4 regions of the Bradyrhizobium sp. WYCCWR15520 genome follow, and region 1 is predicted to be linked to each of the others. Evidence: predicted binding sites of a transcription regulator. Region 1 holds the regulator's gene; each other region holds the start of a gene.
The links. Region 1 encodes LexA, which represses DNA repair genes until DNA is damaged. Its sites were predicted from a motif close to TGTTCNNNNTGTGTTCNG; they were not measured.
Positions count from the first base shown of each region.

Region 2: AC0QUY_RS13595 (putative DNA modification/repair radical SAM protein) is a predicted target of LexA. The motif match lies at 2,402-2,419, and genes of this name have one in related genera.
Region 3: AC0QUY_RS06485 (helicase-related protein) is a predicted target of LexA. The motif match lies at 2,000-2,017, and genes of this name have one in related genera.
Region 4: AC0QUY_RS26990 (ribonuclease T2 family protein) is a predicted target of LexA. The motif match lies at 2,007-2,024, and genes of this name have one in related genera.

Region 1 is NZ_JBWBWM010000001.1:89,765-93,960, reverse strand. It holds gene AC0QUY_RS00465 (ComEC/Rec2 family competence protein) at 1-930, shown strand, start outside; gene AC0QUY_RS00460 (hypothetical protein) at 938-1,174, opposite strand; gene AC0QUY_RS00455 (hypothetical protein) at 1,259-1,681, opposite strand; gene lexA (transcriptional repressor LexA) at 1,910-2,611, opposite strand; gene AC0QUY_RS00445 (molybdopterin molybdotransferase MoeA) at 2,819-4,030, opposite strand; gene AC0QUY_RS00440 (HAD family hydrolase) at 4,057-4,196, opposite strand, start outside.
Region 2 is NZ_JBWBWM010000010.1:153,444-157,639, reverse strand. It holds gene AC0QUY_RS13605 (Y-family DNA polymerase) at 1-1,652, opposite strand, end outside; gene AC0QUY_RS13600 (ImuA family protein) at 1,543-2,337, opposite strand; gene AC0QUY_RS13595 (putative DNA modification/repair radical SAM protein) at 2,500-3,738, shown strand; gene AC0QUY_RS13590 (UdgX family uracil-DNA binding protein) at 3,844-4,196, shown strand, end outside.
Region 3 is NZ_JBWBWM010000004.1:251,603-255,798, forward strand. It holds gene AC0QUY_RS06485 (helicase-related protein) at 1-1,831, opposite strand, end outside; gene AC0QUY_RS06490 (DUF3108 domain-containing protein) at 2,376-3,266, opposite strand; gene rpmB (50S ribosomal protein L28) at 3,596-3,904, shown strand; gene AC0QUY_RS06500 (hypothetical protein) at 4,137-4,196, shown strand, end outside.
Region 4 is NZ_JBWBWM010000025.1:69,732-73,927, forward strand. It holds gene AC0QUY_RS26970 (ATP-binding protein) at 1-212, shown strand, start outside; gene AC0QUY_RS26975 (DUF3617 domain-containing protein) at 392-916, opposite strand; gene AC0QUY_RS26980 (hypothetical protein) at 1,021-1,326, opposite strand; gene AC0QUY_RS26985 (hypothetical protein) at 1,493-1,954, shown strand; gene AC0QUY_RS26990 (ribonuclease T2 family protein) at 2,067-2,744, shown strand; gene AC0QUY_RS26995 (23S rRNA (adenine(2030)-N(6))-methyltransferase RlmJ) at 3,408-4,196, shown strand, end outside.

The DNA of each region.
Region 1 (4,196 bases):
GTGGCGGGGCTCGCGACCACGCCCTACGCCGCCTTCCACTTCCACCGGGTCACGCCCTATGGCGTGCTCGCCAATCTCGCGGCGATGCCGGTGGTGTCGGCGCTGGTGATGCCGGCAGGCCTGCTCGGCCTCGTCGCGATGCCATTCGGGTTCGATCGCCCGTTCTGGGCGATCATGGGCGTCGGCATCGACTGGATGATCGCGGTGACGCAATGGGTCGCAGCGCTGCCCGGCGCGGTCGGCCGGGTGCCGGCGTTCGGCATCGGCCCGCTGATCGCGGCGAGCCTCGGCATCATCCTGCTCGGCCTGTTGCGCACGCCGCTGCGCTGGTCGGGCGCGGCGCTGGTGCTGGCGGCGGCATTGTGGGCGGCGAGGGCGCCGCAGCCGGATATCCTGATCTCCGCCGACGGCCGCCATGTCGGCGTCCGCGGCCAGGATGGGAGGCTGCATCTGATGCACGCGGCCAAGGGGTCCCGGGACGTCTTCCTGCTGAAGGAGTGGCTGGCGGCGGATGCCGACGCGCGCACGGCAACCGATGCATCGCTCACGTCAGGCGTCTCCTGCGATGAATTCGGCTGCGTGATGCCGTCCGTCGGCGGCGGCCTGGTCGCGCAGGCGTTCAGGCCCGAGGCGCTGGCGGACGACTGCGAGCGCGCGGCGCTCATTGTGACCCTGCGGCAGGCGCCCGCTTCCTGCGCGGCTTCCGTGATCGATGCCGAGCGGCTGCGGCGGCAGGGCGCCATGACGCTGCGACGAGGCCGCGAGGGATTTGTCGTCGAGGCGGTGAAGCCGCGAGGGATCGACCGCCCCTGGTCGCCGGCCGTTGCCGACGCGGGAGAGGTCGACGCCAACGTTCTGGCCCCGCGCGTCGTGCCGCCTCGCGCCGTCGATGCGACGCCAGCCGAGGCGGACCTTCAGGCGGAAGAGTAGGCGGATTTCAATGCTCGTCGATTGGGGGGCTGGACGGATGGGCCGGTATCTCGAACGCGCCGAGGTGGAATTCCTCCGGCGCGTCGGGGGATGACGGCAGGTTGACCAGCGTGAAAGACGCTTCGGGGAATTGCTGCCAGATCGCGAGGTCTTCGGCCGTGATGGTGAGCCAGCCATATCTGAACATGTAACGTCCGGGCTCGGTGACGCGTCCAGCCCTTTGCCATGTGACTTTGTTGACCACCGGTTGCCCCCTCGGTGCCGAATTTTGAAAAACGCATCACCATGATCCGCCGGCCTGGACCGGCGGATCGCATCCACGTGGCGTCTATCCGGTCACGATCGAAGCGGCCGGACGTGCTTCCGTCACCTTCGGTGCGCGCTCGCCACCGGTCTGAACCACCGGCAATTGCAGCACGGTTGCGCGCTGGCCTTCGCAAAGCTGCGTCACCAGCACATGGCTTCCATCAGGAAATTCGATCGCGTCATGATGACGGTCGGCGACTTCGGGTTCGATCTGATTGAATTTGCCGACCCGCCAGTCGGTGGTTCGCGTCCAGATCCAGCGGTTGTCGTATTTGACGTCCTCGGCGAACGCCAGTTCGGTGCCGGGAAGCATGCAGACCGCCACTGCTGGTTCGCGTTCCGACGCAAAGCCGCGGGTCGATGTACCGCGGAACGTCGTGGTGATCAGCGTCTCGCCGACCTGGGCAGGCCGGGTAGCCACAGCATGCAGGCTATAGTCACACATCGGATGGCTCCCTCATTTGAGATAGCTGACCCGTGTCTTCAAGGAGGCACAGGCCCCTATCAGAGTGGACATGGCGCAGAGCCTTTTCTTTTTTCTGGGCAATTCTGCGACTGGCGCGCTGCGCCACATTCACAAACGCGCTAACGTGCCTTGGTTCCAATCGTTCAACAAAAAACCCCGGCGAAGGGCCGGGGCTCTTTTCCGTCATGTCCACGGACGGCACACCGGTCAGTATTTGCGGTAAAGGCCGATCAGCTTGCCCTGAATCCGGACCCGGTTCGGCGGCAGGATGCGGACTTCATAGGCGGCGTTGGCGGGCTCCAGCGCGATCGAGGCGCCGCGGCGGCGGAAGCGTTTTAGCGTAGCTTCCTCCTCGTCGATCAGTGCCACCACGATGTCGCCGGTGTCGGCGGTCTCGTTGCGCTGGATCAGCGCCATGTCGCCGTCGAGGATGCCGGCCTCGACCATGGAATCGCCGCGTACTTCGAGCGCGTAGTGCTCGCCGGAGCCGAGCATGTCGGGCGGCACGCTGATGGTGTGGCTGCGAGTCTGCAGCGCCTCGATCGGCGTACCGGCGGCGATCCGGCCCATCACGGGCACCGCGACCGGGCGATTGCCGTCATCCTCGGCGGCGGGCACGCTCACCGTGCGCTTGCCGAGCGTGCCTTCAATGACGCTCGGCGTGAAGCCGCGGCGGCCGTTGCCGGCAGCCGCAAGCTCCGGCAGCTTGATGACCTCGATGGCGCGGGCGCGGTTGGGCAGCCGGCGGATGAAGCCGCGCTCCTCCAGCGCCGTAATGAGGCGGTGGATTCCGGATTTCGAGCGCAGGTCGAGCGCGTCCTTCATTTCGTCGAAGGAGGGCGGTACGCCAGCCTCTTTCAGCCGTTCATTGATGAAACGCAGAAGTTCGTACTGTTTGCGCGTAAGCATCGCGAGCAATCCCCCGGTTGGCGTCGTCGTTTCGAATCTTCAGCGCTCGGATGGCGGGAGTCCCCAAATCCCAGGCAGAGACACCAGCAGTCGAAACAAATCATGAACGGACACTATATGTTCGATATGTGTTCCGCAACCACTTAATTTCAGGTGAACGCGTCAGGGTTTCTGTCCAAGACGTGTCTTGAGGCGCGTCTTGGGGCGTCATTCCGGCAGCCGCAGCAGCTCGCAAGGCGCCCCCTTGGCGGCCGCCGGCGCGAACGGCGGACGTATCACTAATGCCTGTGCCGCAGCGAGATTCCCCAATAGCGAAGAGTCCTGATGGTTCACCGGCACGGCGACCAGCGTGCCGTCTTCGCGCGCTTCGAGGCGTGCGCGTAGATAGTCCTCGCGCTGGTCGTTGGCGGCGAGGTCGCGGCCGAGCAGGGCGCTTTCTCTGACGTGATGAACGTGGTCGCGGCCCGACAATGCGCGAATCAGCGGCACCAGAAACAGGAAGCCGCAGACATAGGAGGAGACAGGATTGCCGGGCAGGCCGATCACCCGCATCGCGCCGAGCCGCCCGTGCATCATCGGCTTGCCCGGCCGCATCGCGATCCGCCAGAACGCCATGGCGACGCCCTCGGCCTCCAGCGAGTGCTTGACGAGGTCGTGGTCCCCGACCGAGGCGCCGCCCATGGTGATCAGGATGTCCGCGCCAGCCTCGCGGGCGCGGCGGATGCCTTGCGTGGTCGCGGCGACAGTGTCGGCGGCGATGCCGAGATCGACGACGTCGGCCCCCTCGGCCCGCGCCAGCGCCCGCAGGCCATAGCCGTTGGAATAGACGATCTGGCCAGGACCGGGGCTTGCCCCCGGCATCACCAGCTCGTCGCCGGTCGCGAGCACAGCGACCTTCGGGCGGCGTTGCACCGCTAGCTCCGGATAGTTCATGCCGGCGGCGAGCGACAGGTCGCGGTCAGAGAGGCGGCGTCTGCGTTTGAGCAGGACGTCACCCTCGCGAAAGTCGACGCCGGCGGCACGGATGTGCCGTCCCCGAACGGCGGCTTCCGTGATGGTGATATGATCGCCGTCGGCTGCCGTGTCTTCCTGGATGATGACGGCGTCGGCGCCGTCGGGGATCACGCCGCCGGTGAATATCCGTACCGCCTCGCCCTGGCCGACCTTGCGCTCGAACGGCCGGCCGGCGGCGACCTCGCCGATCACCTTCAGCCGCGCGCTGGCGTCGGCGGCATCAGCCGCACGCACCGCATAGCCGTCCATTGCCGACATCGCCAGCGGCGGCTGCGTCCGCCGCGCGGCGACGTCGCGGGCGAGGATGCGATGATGTGCGGCATCGAGGGCCACCATTTCTTCGGGCAGCGCTATAGCGCCGGCAAGGATCGCAGCAAGCGCATCGGCGACAGGCATCAAGGCCACGGGCAGACCTCCGTCAAATTCCAGCGCTAGATTCCAAGCGCAGTCAGTGCCCTGGCCACGTCATCCGTCGATGTCACGTGGATGGCAGAAAGGCCGCGCGCCCGCGCACCTTCGATATTGGCGGCCGAGTCGTCGAAGAACAGAATCCGCGACGCCGGCACGCCGA
Region 2 (4,196 bases), on a different contig from region 1:
GCCGCTTCGCTTTCATAGAGCCCGTCGCGAAAGATCCAGAAGCGCAGGCCCGCTTCATCCTCGATGCGGAAATAATCCCGCGTCGGGCCGTCGCCGTTTTGCTTCCACCATTCCATCGCGATGCGTTCGGGTCCTTCCACCCGCGCCACCGTGTGCGTGACGCGCCGCCAGGTGAATTGATGCGGCGGGCCGTCGGGGACGGTCGCAAACGGCACCTTGATCGGCTCGGGCTTGTCGAACAGCCGCAACGGGCGCAGCGGCGGCTCGCTTTCGATCCGCTCGGGCCAGGCGGCCTGTGCGGCGGCCGCCAGATGATGCTGCGCCGGCATGGCCAGCACGGCGCGCTCGGGGATGTGGGTATCCTCAGGCAGATGCACGAGGACACGCTTGCCGCCGATCCGCGCGGCGATGCGGTCGATCAATGCGGACAGTTCATCATTGTCATGGATGTTGGCGTCGAGATCGCGCTGCTGCTGCACCACGATTTCGGTGCGGCTGGCGGACAGGCGGATAAGATCGAAGCCGAAGCCGGGATCGAGCGGATCGTTGAGCGCATCGAGCCGTTCGCGAAACAAGCGGTCGATTATCTCCGGCCTCGTCACCGGACGTCCGGTGTCGACAGAGATCGTTCGCACCGCACTGTCAGTACGGAAGAAGCTCGCGTCCAGCCGCCGCGCGCCCTTGCCCTGCTTGTCCATCGCCGTGACCAGCATGGCGGCCAGCGCAGACAGATTCATCGCGATCACGGTGTCGGTCGCGACCGGGTCGGGAAAACGTTTTTCGACGATGTAATCCGGCAGCGGCTTGCGGGGACTGATCGGCGCATCGCCCTGCCCCAGCGCCTGCGCCAGCAGCGTCGTGAAGGACGCGCCGAACCGCGCGGTGATTTCGTGGGGCGCGCGCAAGGCGACGTCGCCGATGGTCTTCAAGCCGGCGCGGCGCAGACCGGCGGTGATGGCGTCGCCGGCGCCGAGCGCGGATATTGGCAGCGGAGCGACGGCCTCGGCCTCTTCGCCGTCGGCCACGATCTTTCCCGACGCATGGCGCGTCAGCGTGCGGGCGCAGATCGAGGTGGAGGCGATCGCGGCGCTGACGGCAAAGCCGCGGCGGCTCAGCGCACCGCAGACAATCTGCAGAAGCGCGCGCTCGCCGCCGAACAGATGGGCGCAGCCGGTGATGTCGAGATAGAGCCCATACGGCGGATCGAGCGCCACCAGTGGCGTGAAGCGGTCGCACCAGTCGGCGATGTCATCGAGCGTCTTGCGGTCGGCAGCCTCGTCGGCGTCGAACACCGTGAGTTCAGGGCAGATCGCGCGGGCATTGGCGAGCGGCAGGCCGATCGAGAGGCCGGCGCGCACGGCGGCCTCGTCGAGCGAATGGATCAGGATGGCATTGTGCTGCTTGGCAACGACGACGGAGGGGTGCTTCATCTCTAAAGTGGGACTCGGGACGAGACCCCCACCCCAACCCTCCCCCGCAAGCGGGAGAGGGAGCGCACCGTTCGTATTGCAGGCAGCGTGGCCCGAAACTGTTTTGGCATTTTCAGCTTGCGCGGCGTTGGCCTGCATAAGCCGCCGCTGGATGCGGTCGATGGGCAGGCGTGGCAGCCAGAGACTGAGGATACGCCGTGGGTTCTCTGAACAAGCACTCATCACAATTCCATTCCATGATCCAGCGGCCAACCGGGCCATGACGGTTACGAACGAGATGCGCGTCGAAAACGGGCGCGCCCCACGCGCTCCACTGCGATCCCGGCGGCGAATGCGCGGCACGCACGATCCACCTTGTCTCCGCGGTCGAAGGCCGCGGCTCGGCGGCCATCCGCAGCAGCAGCGCGGTGACGCCGGAGGCTTGCGCGGCCAAAGTGAGCTTGCGGCTGGCGACGAGATCGAGCTGACGCGCCTGCCCCCACACCTCCAGCACCACGGCGCCGAGCGCGTCGCAGGCCAGCGCATCGGCGGCAGTCCGTAGCGCGGCGTCGGTATCGGGCGCGCGCACCGTTACCAGCAGCCGCGGATCGAGCCCCAATTCGCAGAGCCCACTCATCGACAACGCGCCCGATTCAATTTCCGAAAAATCCTGCCGCACCCAGACCAGCGGCCGGCGCGGCGATACCCGTCCCGCAAGGCCGGCGATGAAGCCGGTGGCCACAGCGCTCTGATGTCCCTCGGCGAACACTTCATGCACCGCTGATAGCGCCAGCCCGCCCTGCAACATCGTATCCGCGGCCTTATGGCCAAGCGCGATCCTGTTGAGGTCATGCGCATCGCCATGCGCCTCCAGGCGTTCGATGCTTCCGCGCAAACTTGCAAGCGTGCTGGTGCGTGCGGTGCTCATGCGCCGCTCCTTCGGAAATTGGGCCTTACCGCTTCTTCCCGAGTGAACCCGCGGCTGGCTCATTTGTTCATGATATGTTCTAATATAAAGCTAACAGGCCCGGCGGAGTCAATCAGGATCGACACCCGGGCGATTCATGAGCGGAATCAAAGGGATTCGACGATGGACGTGCAACGTAAGCTGGAAATCCTGGCGGATGCCGCGAAATACGATGCTTCCTGCGCCTCCTCCGGCACCGAGAAGCGGGATTCCAGCGACGGCAAGGGCCTCGGTTCGACCGTATCAGGCATGGGCATCTGCCATTCCTACGCGCCGGACGGACGCTGCATCTCGCTGTTGAAGGTGCTGCTGACCAACGCCTGCAATTACAATTGCCTCTATTGCGTCAACCGCACCTCCTCGAACGTGCCGCGCGCCCGCTTCACGGTCGATGAAGTAGTGAAGCTCACGATCGATTTCTACCGACGCAATTACATCGAGGGCTTGTTTCTCTCCTCCGGCATCATCCGCAGCGCCGACTACACCATGGAGCAGGTGGTGAGCGTCGCGCGAAAGTTGCGCGAGGAGCATCATTTTCGCGGCTACATCCATCTGAAGACCATTCCTGAAGCGGACGACGCGCTGATCGCGGAGGCCGGCAAATATGCCGACCGTCTCTCCATCAATATCGAAATGCCGCTGGAAAACAGTCTTGCGAAATTCGCGCCGGAAAAGGACCTGCGCGCGATCCGCCGCACCATGGGCCGGCTGCGGCTGAGGCTCGATGAAGCGCAGGAGAACGACAAGAACGCAACGAAAGCAAAGCCGCCGCGCTTTGCACCGGCCGGGCAAAGCACGCAGATGATCGTCGGCGCGGATGCGGCCGACGACAAAACCATCCTCGATACCAGCGCCAACCTCTACGGCTCCTACCGCCTCAAGCGCGTCTATTATTCGGCCTTCAGCCCGATCCCGGACGCCAGCCGCGCGCTGCCGCTTGTGGTGCCGCCGCTGGTTCGCGAGCACCGGCTTTACCAGGCCGACTGGCTGATGCGGTTTTACGGCTTTGACGCCGGCGAGATCGTCGACGAGGCCGAGGGCATGCTGCCGCTCGATATCGATCCGAAACTCGCCTGGGCGCTGCGCCACCGCGGCCGCTTCCCGCTCGATGTCGCGACCGCCAGCCGCGAAGAGCTGTTGCGGGTGCCGGGCTTCGGCACCAGGGCAGTCGACCGCATCATCGCGACGCGCCGCCTGACCTCGATCCGCCTGGCCGATCTGGTGCGGCTGCACATTCCGCAGAAGAAGGCGCTGCCGTTTATCGTTCTCGCAGACCACCGCCCTTCCCCGCATCTGCTCGATGGCGCGGGGCTGAAGGAGAGGTTCAAACCGAAGGCGACGCAGTTGGGATTTGGGTTCTGAACCCACAGCGTCATTGCGAGGAGCGCGAGCGACGAAGCAATCCATGTCTCAGCAAGCGGAGAAATGAATTGCTTCGCTTCGCTCGCAATGACGAGGAGGAGAGACATGCACCACATCACCCTCGACAGCGAAACCGATTTCGATGGCTGGCGCAAAGCCGCGCGTGCGCTGGCGCTAAACGATGTGAACCCCTCCGACGTGACGTGGCGTGTAGCCGGCGATGCGCCCGAATTGTTTGAGCCGTCTGCGCCGCCGCTCGACCCCCCACAGGGCACCACCTTCAACGTCCCCGCCAAATTCGTCGAGCTGGCTGAAACTGCGATCCTGCACCGCAACCCGGAACGGTTCGCCCTGCTCTATCGCCTGCTGTGGCGGCTGCGAAGTAATCACGATCTGCTCGAACTCGCAACCGATCCCGATGTGGCCGACGTCACCGCGATGGCAAAAGCCGTGCGCCG
Region 3 (4,196 bases), on a different contig from region 1:
CGAGCCGCGCCTGCACGGCTTCGCGCGGCGCGCCGGAAAGGCGCTCATCGGAAATGATGCGGATGCGCGGATGCAGCGCATCGTCGGCGGCGACGAGCTTTGCCACGGCATCGCCGGTCCAGCGGATGGTGCCGTCGGACGTCAGCACGAACTGATCGTCGGGCGCTGCCGAGAGTTTTCCGGCGCGCGCGTCGATCTCGCTCGCCAGCACCTGCTGGGCTGCGGCCTGCAACGCCTTGGCGTCCGAGCCGGCTTCCGCCGCATCGGGTGCAAAGGTAAATCCATCGAGCCGGCCGATCGCGTGGCCTTCCACAATCACTTCGCCGGTCTTGCCAATTTCCGTATTCAAAACACTGTTCTCCCGCAGGCGGCGCATCAATACACTGGTCCGCCGGTCAACGAAACGCTCCGTTAGACGTTCATGCAGCGCATCGGATAATTTATTTTCGACCTCCCGGGTGATCCCCTGCCAGTGATCGGGGTCATACAGCCAGTCCGGGCGGTTGGCGACGAAGGTCCAGGTGCGGATTTGCGCGATCCGGCCCGACAGCGTGTCGATATCGCCGGTGACGCGGTCGGCCTGGTCAACCTGGGCGGCGAACCATGCGTCCGGTATCCGACCTTTCCGCATCAGGAATGCATAAAGCGTAGTCACGAGTTCGGCATGGGCAGCCGGCGCGATCTTGCGGTAATCCGGGATCGCGCAGGCGTCCCACAGCCGTTCCACGGCAGCCGCACCGTGGGCCATGTCCCTCACCTCGCCGTCGCGGGCAGCGTGATCGAGCACGCGCTGGTCCTCGGCGATCGGCGCGCGGGTCAAGACCTCATGCCCCGGCGGCAGCGCCAGCGACACCTGCAGCGCGCCGAGCGAGGAGAAATCCAGTTTTGAGTTGCGCCACTGCAGCATTTTGACGCTGTCGAAAGTGTGGTTCTGCAGCGCGTTCACCAGCTCCGGCTCGAACGGCGCGCAGCGCCCGGTGGTGCCAAAAGTGCCGTTGCGGGTAGCGCGCCCGGCGCGGCCCGCGATCTGCGCAAACTCGGCGGGCGTGAGCCTGCGGAACTGATAGCCGTCGTATTTGCGGTCGGAGGCGAAGGCTACGTGATCGACGTCGAGGTTCAGCCCCATGCCGACAGCGTCGGTGGCGACGAGATAATCGACGTCGCCGTTCTGGAACATCGCCACCTGCGCGTTGCGTGTGCGTGGCGAGAGCGAGCCCAATACAACGGCAGCACCGCCATGCTGACGGCGGATCAACTCGGCGATCGCATAGACTTCATCGGCCGAGAACGCGACGATTGCCGTGCGCCGCGGCTGGCGCGTGATCTTGCGGTCGCCGGCGAATTCGAGCTGCGACAGCCTCGGCCGCGTGATGATGGACGCGCCCGGCAACAGCCGCTCGATGATCGGACGCATCGTCGCAGCGCCCAGCAGCAGCGTCTCGTCGCGGCCGCGGCGATGCAGGATGCGGTCGGTGAAGACATGGCCGCGCTCGAGATCGGCGGCGATCTGGATTTCATCGACGGCGAGAAAACTCACGTCGAGATCCCTGGGCATTGCTTCGACGGTCGACACCCAGTAGCGCGGATTCTTCGGCTTGATCTTCTCCTCGCCGGTGACGAGCGCGACGCTTTCAGTGCCCGCGCGATCGGCGATCTTGTTGTAGACCTCGCGCGCCAAGAGGCGCAGCGGCAGGCCGATCACGCCCGACGAATGCCCCAGCATCCGCTCGATCGCCAGATGCGTCTTGCCGGTGTTGGTCGGCCCGAGCACGGCGGTAACGCCCGCGCCGGGCGCGCGTTCGGTTGCGAACGTGGAAGGAGAGAAAGCCATTCTGTGCAGGTGTTTCTTAAAAATTCCGCCGCTTCAACCGTCATTGCGAGGAGCAACGCGACGAAGCAATCCATTCTTTCTTTGCGGCCCGATGGATTGCTTCGCTTCGCTCGCAATGACGGGAAACTGTTTCACTTTGCGACGGTGATGCGGTCGCGGCTTAAGCTCTGGAACGAGTCTGGAACGAATCGCGTCCGAATCGCTGACTCCTCCCGAGACCCGATACGTTCACCGCAACATCTCGCGCTGACACGCCCGGGGCGGCACTAGATCAAGTTTACACGGGCTCCACAAGCAACGGTTTCGGGACCAATTTCTTAAGGCACGGAGTCGAATCAGAAGTGGTCAGGAGTCAACATGATTCATGGCGGTTGCGTCGACTTCGCCGCGACCGAGCTGCGCCCCCTCGCCCCGCCCTTCGCGGGGAGAGGGTCGGGGTGAGGGGCTGTCTCCGCGAGTCCCGCTATGGAGACAGCCCCTCACCCGGATTGCTCCGCAATCCGACCTCTCCCCGCAAAGAGCGGGGCGAGGTGACTTCAAAGGCCTAATTCGTCTTCGCTACCCGTGGCGGCGTCGCGGTCGTGACAAACGACGTCGCTTCCAGCATCGCCAGGCCAAACGGCGTCGGGATGGTCATGCGGAAGGGAACCAAAATCCGGGTTCCCACGATCGGCACGAGGGTGACCTCCATCTTTCGCTCGGCGGCGAGATATTTGATCACGGGGCGATCGGGGATGTAGCCCGCGACCGGCGTGAAGTAGATGGCGCAGACCAGCGCCGGCCCGTGATAGCCCTTGTCGGCCTTCACCGTTTCCATGCGCTTGTAGTCGAGCTTGAGATCGTAGCGCAGCCTTCCGTCAAAAATCCCAGCGCCGGTGCGGCAGGAATCCGGGCTCAGCACCTCGGCATTGCCAGGCACCCGCAGCATTGAGCCGGTCATGGGATCGAGCACGCCCTTGCGGTGCGCCTCGGTGACGGGAATGCGGTCGGCATCGACCGGCGGCGCCGGGTCGATCGAAAAATCCTTCACGCCGCCGTTCGCCAGCGAAATCCGGATGGTTTCGGATTTCTTCTGCGTGGTGGTGGTCGCGGTATAGGAGTTGGGGACCAGCGCGCCGTTGAGGATCCGGCCGACGCTCGCGCCGGAGCCGCTGCCGCCGGAAAACGCCTTCAAAAGCCCCGCGGTGCCGCCCTGGGCGGTGGCGGCATACATGTCGTCGCCGATTTCGATGGTCCAGGTACCCTTGCCGACGGGAATCCCCGCCAGCGTCGCCTCATATTGCGCATCCAGCCGGCCCTGCGCGAAAGTCGCCTGCGGCGCCAGCCAGATGCACGCGGCGGTGCACAGGCCGAGCGTGAGCCTGGTGAGGGATGAAGGGGTTTTGCGGCTGGTCAATTCCTGCAGGTCCCGGGATCGGCGCGAGCTATTGTTCATTTAGGCAAAAATATCCCGCAAACAACGCGTGTTGACGCGAAAACACGCTTCACACGACCCGGTGTAAGCGCCGCCTCCGGCGGCCGAGGGTCTCAATCGCGAAAGCCATGATGTCGGCGCGGATTGCGCCCTTTATAAGGAGGGCTTAAACCGCTGGAACCCCTTATATTCCGCTCCATTCCGCCCCGCGCGGGCGGCAAAAACCTTGACCCCGTGGCCGTCTCCTCCTATACGTCCGCGGTTCCTGGAAATGGACGCGATTTTGGACCCCCGCGGCGCCCGCGAGAAGCGGCTTGGCCTAAAGGCGGGGATGGAAGAGGATTTGCAAGATGTCCCGGCGCTGCGAACTGACGGCCAAGGGCCCCCAGGTGGGCCACAAGGTGAGCCACTCGAACATCAAGACCAAGCGGCGCTTCCTGCCGAACCTGACCAACGTCACCTTCATCTCGGACGCGCTCGGCCGCAACGTGCGCCTGCGCGTCTCGACCAACGCGCTCAAGAGCGTCGACCATAATGGCGGCCTGGACGCGTACCTCATCAAGGCCAAGGCCGACGTCCTCTCCCCCCGCGCGCTGGAATTGAAGCGCGCGATCGAGAAGAAGGTCGGCAAGCCCGCGTTCGTGAAGAAGGCGAGCTAAAGCTTAGCGAAATCGGCGGATCGGAGTACGAAGCGGCCGGGTCGGAAGACCCGGCCGTTTTTGTTTTAAGAACAGCACCACTCTCTCCGTCATGGCCGGGCTTGACCCGGCCATCCACGTCTTCCTCGCCCTGTAGTCACACCGTATTTCCACGGTGTGACTACACGCGCGTACACGCTTGCCCACGCCCTCCAGTTGCCTTTGTATGGCGGCGGGTCTGGGGGGTCTTGTCATGCGTAATCTGGGAATCGTGGCGCTTTGTGCTGCCTTGGGCGGCTGCGTTTCAAACGGC
Region 4 (4,196 bases), on a different contig from region 1:
TCGACGACGACGGGCCTGGCATTCCCGTCAACATGCGCGAAGAAGTGTTCAAGCCGTTCCTGCGGCTCGACGATGCCCGCAACCAGGACGAGGGCGGCACGGGCCTCGGGCTCGCCATCGCCCGCGACATCGCCCGCTCGCATGGCGGCGACATCACGCTCGGCGACAGCCCAATGGGCGGCTTGCGCGCGGCGGTAAGAGTGCCGGTGTAACTTCTCCCTCGCCCCGCTCTTGCGGGGAGAGGATCGGGGTGAGGGGCTCTCTCCGCGATCGTGATGTATCGATAGACCTGCACCCCCTCACCCGGATTGCTTCGCAATCCGACCTCTCCCGCAAGCGGGAGAGTTAAAGGAGTACGCGGATTCAGCGCGACAACGCGAATTACTGACCCTCACTTCTTCGGGATCAGCGCCTTCATCTTTTCCATGTCCTTGACGTTCATCTTCATACCGCCGGGCATGATGATGTCGCCAGGCTTCTGATCGGCCTTGCAGGCGCCCACCCATTTGGCCTCGATCGTGCTTTTGCTGTCGCGCGCGGCGCCGGCCAGGCCACCCTCGCTCTGCGAGCTCGTTTTCACGGTGTAGGCGGAATTGAAGTCGCCGGTGATTTCGGCGCGTGACTTGACCGTGATGCCGCCAATACCGCAGACGGAATCGGTGACATAGCCGGTCGCCGTCTTCTGGATATCCTGCTTGGAGCAGATCTCCTTGGCCATCGGCGCCATGGCCGTGCTCATATCCTTGTCGGTGGTCGCGTCAGTGCACTGCTGCATGGTCATCTCGGGCACCGTGCCGCCGCTCACCACCTTCATCTCCCACAGCCCGGCCTTGCGCATCGGCAATTCCACGGCGATGGCGCCGCTAGCCGGTAACAAACCTACAGCCAAACAGGACACAAGAAGCAGTCGTCTCATCCGTGCGCTCCCCTAAATTCTTCAACGCTATCGTGCGCGCGCGAAGTGACACACGCTTTGCGTGGCGAAAACATGTCCAGCCAGGGAAGCTTTGGAGGTCGCGCTCAGTAAAGCGTGCGCAGCGGCCGCTCGGCGGCGCCATAGGGCACCCAGCGGCAGGCAAACGAAACATAGCCGCCGTAATTCGGCTGCACGCCGAGGAATTTCACCACCTTGCCGTAGCGGGCGCAGTGGTCGACGGCGAGCTGGCGGGCATCGGCCTGCGTCGCGAGCGTATAGGCGATGATGCCGCCGGTGTCGTTGCCCTTGAACGGCGGCACCGTGTCGATGTCGAACCACTGCGCCTGCGCCGGCGCCCCCGCCAGCATCCCACCCATGGCAATCAGGCACGCGGCCAGAATTCTTCGCATCGCAGACTCCATTTCGCTCGACGCCCACCATAGTGTGCGCCGATGGCCGTGAAAAGAATGGTTGCAGCACGGGACGGACTTGGTCGTCAGGTGTTGCCGCGCTGCACTTGACCTTGTCGGGGCTTCGCGGCACCGTCCCCTGTGTTGGTTTACCGGCGGATTCCCCATGCGCAACCTGTTCACATCCTTGAGAGCCCTCGGCCCAACGGCTGCGGCGCTCGCCCTGCTGGTCTCCAGCCACGCCGCTCAGGCCGCCAATCCGTTGGAGCTGAATTTCGGCCTGTTCGGCCCGAAATATGACGGCCGCGTCGCCGAATGCGAGCGGGCGCTGCCGACCATCGCGTCGCAATTCCAGGAGAAGGAGGGCAAGTTCTGGAATTCGGCTCTGGTGATCACCGGCTTCGGCCGGATCCACGAAACCGCGTTTCGGCCCTGGCAGTCCGACAACATTCCGCGCCGCTTCTGCAGCGGCGACGTGATGCTGAGCGACGGCAAGATGCGCAGCGTGCACTACTCGATCATCGAGGATGGCGGCTTTGCCGGCTTCGGCCAAGGCGTCGAATGGTGCGTGACCGGGCTTGACCGCAACTGGGCCTATAGCCCGGGCTGCAGGGCCGCCCGGCCCTGATCCCGGCATTTCAGTCCGGTCGAGCCGGCCGGCCTGTGGGATTTTCAAATTTTGTTCTTGAAATGTTCCGGTTCCCTGCTAGGCTCCCGGTAGTCGAGTAGAGGGGCGTTCGATGCACCGGTCTGTTATTTCCCGACTTCTGATTTCGCTGACGCTTGTTGTCGTCTCCGCCGGGTTGGCGTCCGCCCAGGACCGCCGGCAGAACGCCCCGGGCGAGTTCGATTTTTACGTCCTGGCCCTGTCGTGGTCGCCCTCGTTCTGCGAGGCGGCGGCCGAGCGCGGCAATAGCGGGCGTTCACAGGTCCAGTGCAGCCGCCCCTATTCGTTCGTGGTTCACGGCCTGTGGCCGCAATATGAGCGCGGCTTTCCCGAATATTGCCAGCGGCCGTCGCCGCGGCTCGACCGCAACATCATGACCTCGATGCTGGACCTGATGCCGGCGCCCGGCCTGATCTTCAACGAGTGGGACAAGCATGGCACCTGCTCCGGCCTCGGCGCCCGCGCCTATTTCGAGAGCGTCCGCAAGGCCCGCGCAGCGGTGAAAATCCCCGAGGAATTCCTCGAATTGTCCGAGCAGAAGACTATCGCCCCCGGCGATCTCGAGGCCGCCTTCATCAAGATCAACCCGGGCCTGAGCAGCTCGGCGATTTCGGTGGTCTGCTCGAGCCGCCGCCTGAGCGAGGTGCGGATTTGCCTGAGCAAGGACATGCAATTCCGCGCCTGCGACGAAATCGACCGCCGCACCTGCCGGCGTGACGAGGTGGTGATGCCGCCGGTGCGGGGCGGCTGAATCCTGCCTTCCGTCATGCCTGCCCAGACATAGCAATCCGCCCTGCGCAGACTTGTCTACACCTGTCTGCGTCCCGGTCATCCACGGCTTTTATTGTCGTCTGCAAGGCACGTGGATGGCCGGGCCCTTTTCTCCGCCAAAGCAGCGTCAGGCAAGAATATCAAGGCTGATGTGATCGGTGAGCTCAGTCGTGCCGATCCATTGCTGCCATGATCGAAAACAAGGGAATCGTTCGAGCCCTTGAAGTTTATAGTCGTCCTGCCGTACTGCTGGGTGACGATAACCATCATCCAGCGAATAACCACTGATCGAGAAATCGACGCTGCCGCCGCCGTTGTCGACCCGAACGACATCGTTGCCATCCCCCTTGGCAAAATTGATCGTGGATTATCACCCGTCACCTTGATCTAATCGTCACCGGTGCCGGCCGTCACGGTCGAAGCTCCGCCGACTCAGATCATACCGTTGCCAGCGCCACACAGGTCGACACATGGTCATCGCCGTCGTCAGCCGACACAGGGTGATACATCCTAAGATTGAAGTTACCGGTATGACTCCGATGACCCCAGCATCTCACCAATGCAATTGGAGATGTCATCCCGCCACCCGCAGCTTGACGACATGGGTTACTTTCCTCGTCCCAATGTCGTAACCCGTCCCACCATGAACTACCGACACGCCTTTCATGCCGGCGGCTTTGCCGATGTCATCAAGCACATCGTACTGGTGCGCATGCTGACCTATCTGCAGGAAAAGCAGGCCCCGTTTCGCGTCATCGACACCCATGCCGGGGCCGGGCGCTACGATCTCACCGGTGAGGAAGCGCGCCGCGGCGGAGAATGGCTGACCGGCATTGCGCGGGTGATGCAGGCACGGTTTTCACAAACCGCGCTGCCGTTGGTGACCCCCTACCTCGACATCGTCAGGGCATTCAACGCGCCGGGCACGCTCGAGGCCTATCCGGGATCGCCCTTGATCGCCCGCGCGCTGCTGCGGCCGCAGGACCGACTGACGGCCTGCGAAATCGAGCCTGGTTCCCGCCGGCAATTGGTCGATGCGTTGCGCCGCGATAGCCAGGCGCGGGTGGTCGATCTTGACGGCTGGACCGCATTGCCGGCCTTCGTGCCTCCCAACGAGCGGCGCGGTCTGGTGCTGATCGATCCCGCGTTCGAGCAAAAGGACGAGTTCGAAAGGCTGGCCGGCGCATTCGCCGAGGCCTACGCGAAATGGCCGACCGGCAGCTATCTGATCTGGTATCCGGTGAAGAGCCGTCGCGCCACCGATACCCTGGCGCGGCTGGTCGCAGGCGCTGCCGCTGCCAGCAAGCCAGCCGGAAAATGTCTGCGGCTCGAATTCAGCGTCGCTCCACAGGAGGCCGGCGGCCCGCTCGCCTCCACCGGGCTTTTGATCGTCAATCCACCGTGGACGCTTGCGGGTGAATTAAAGACAATT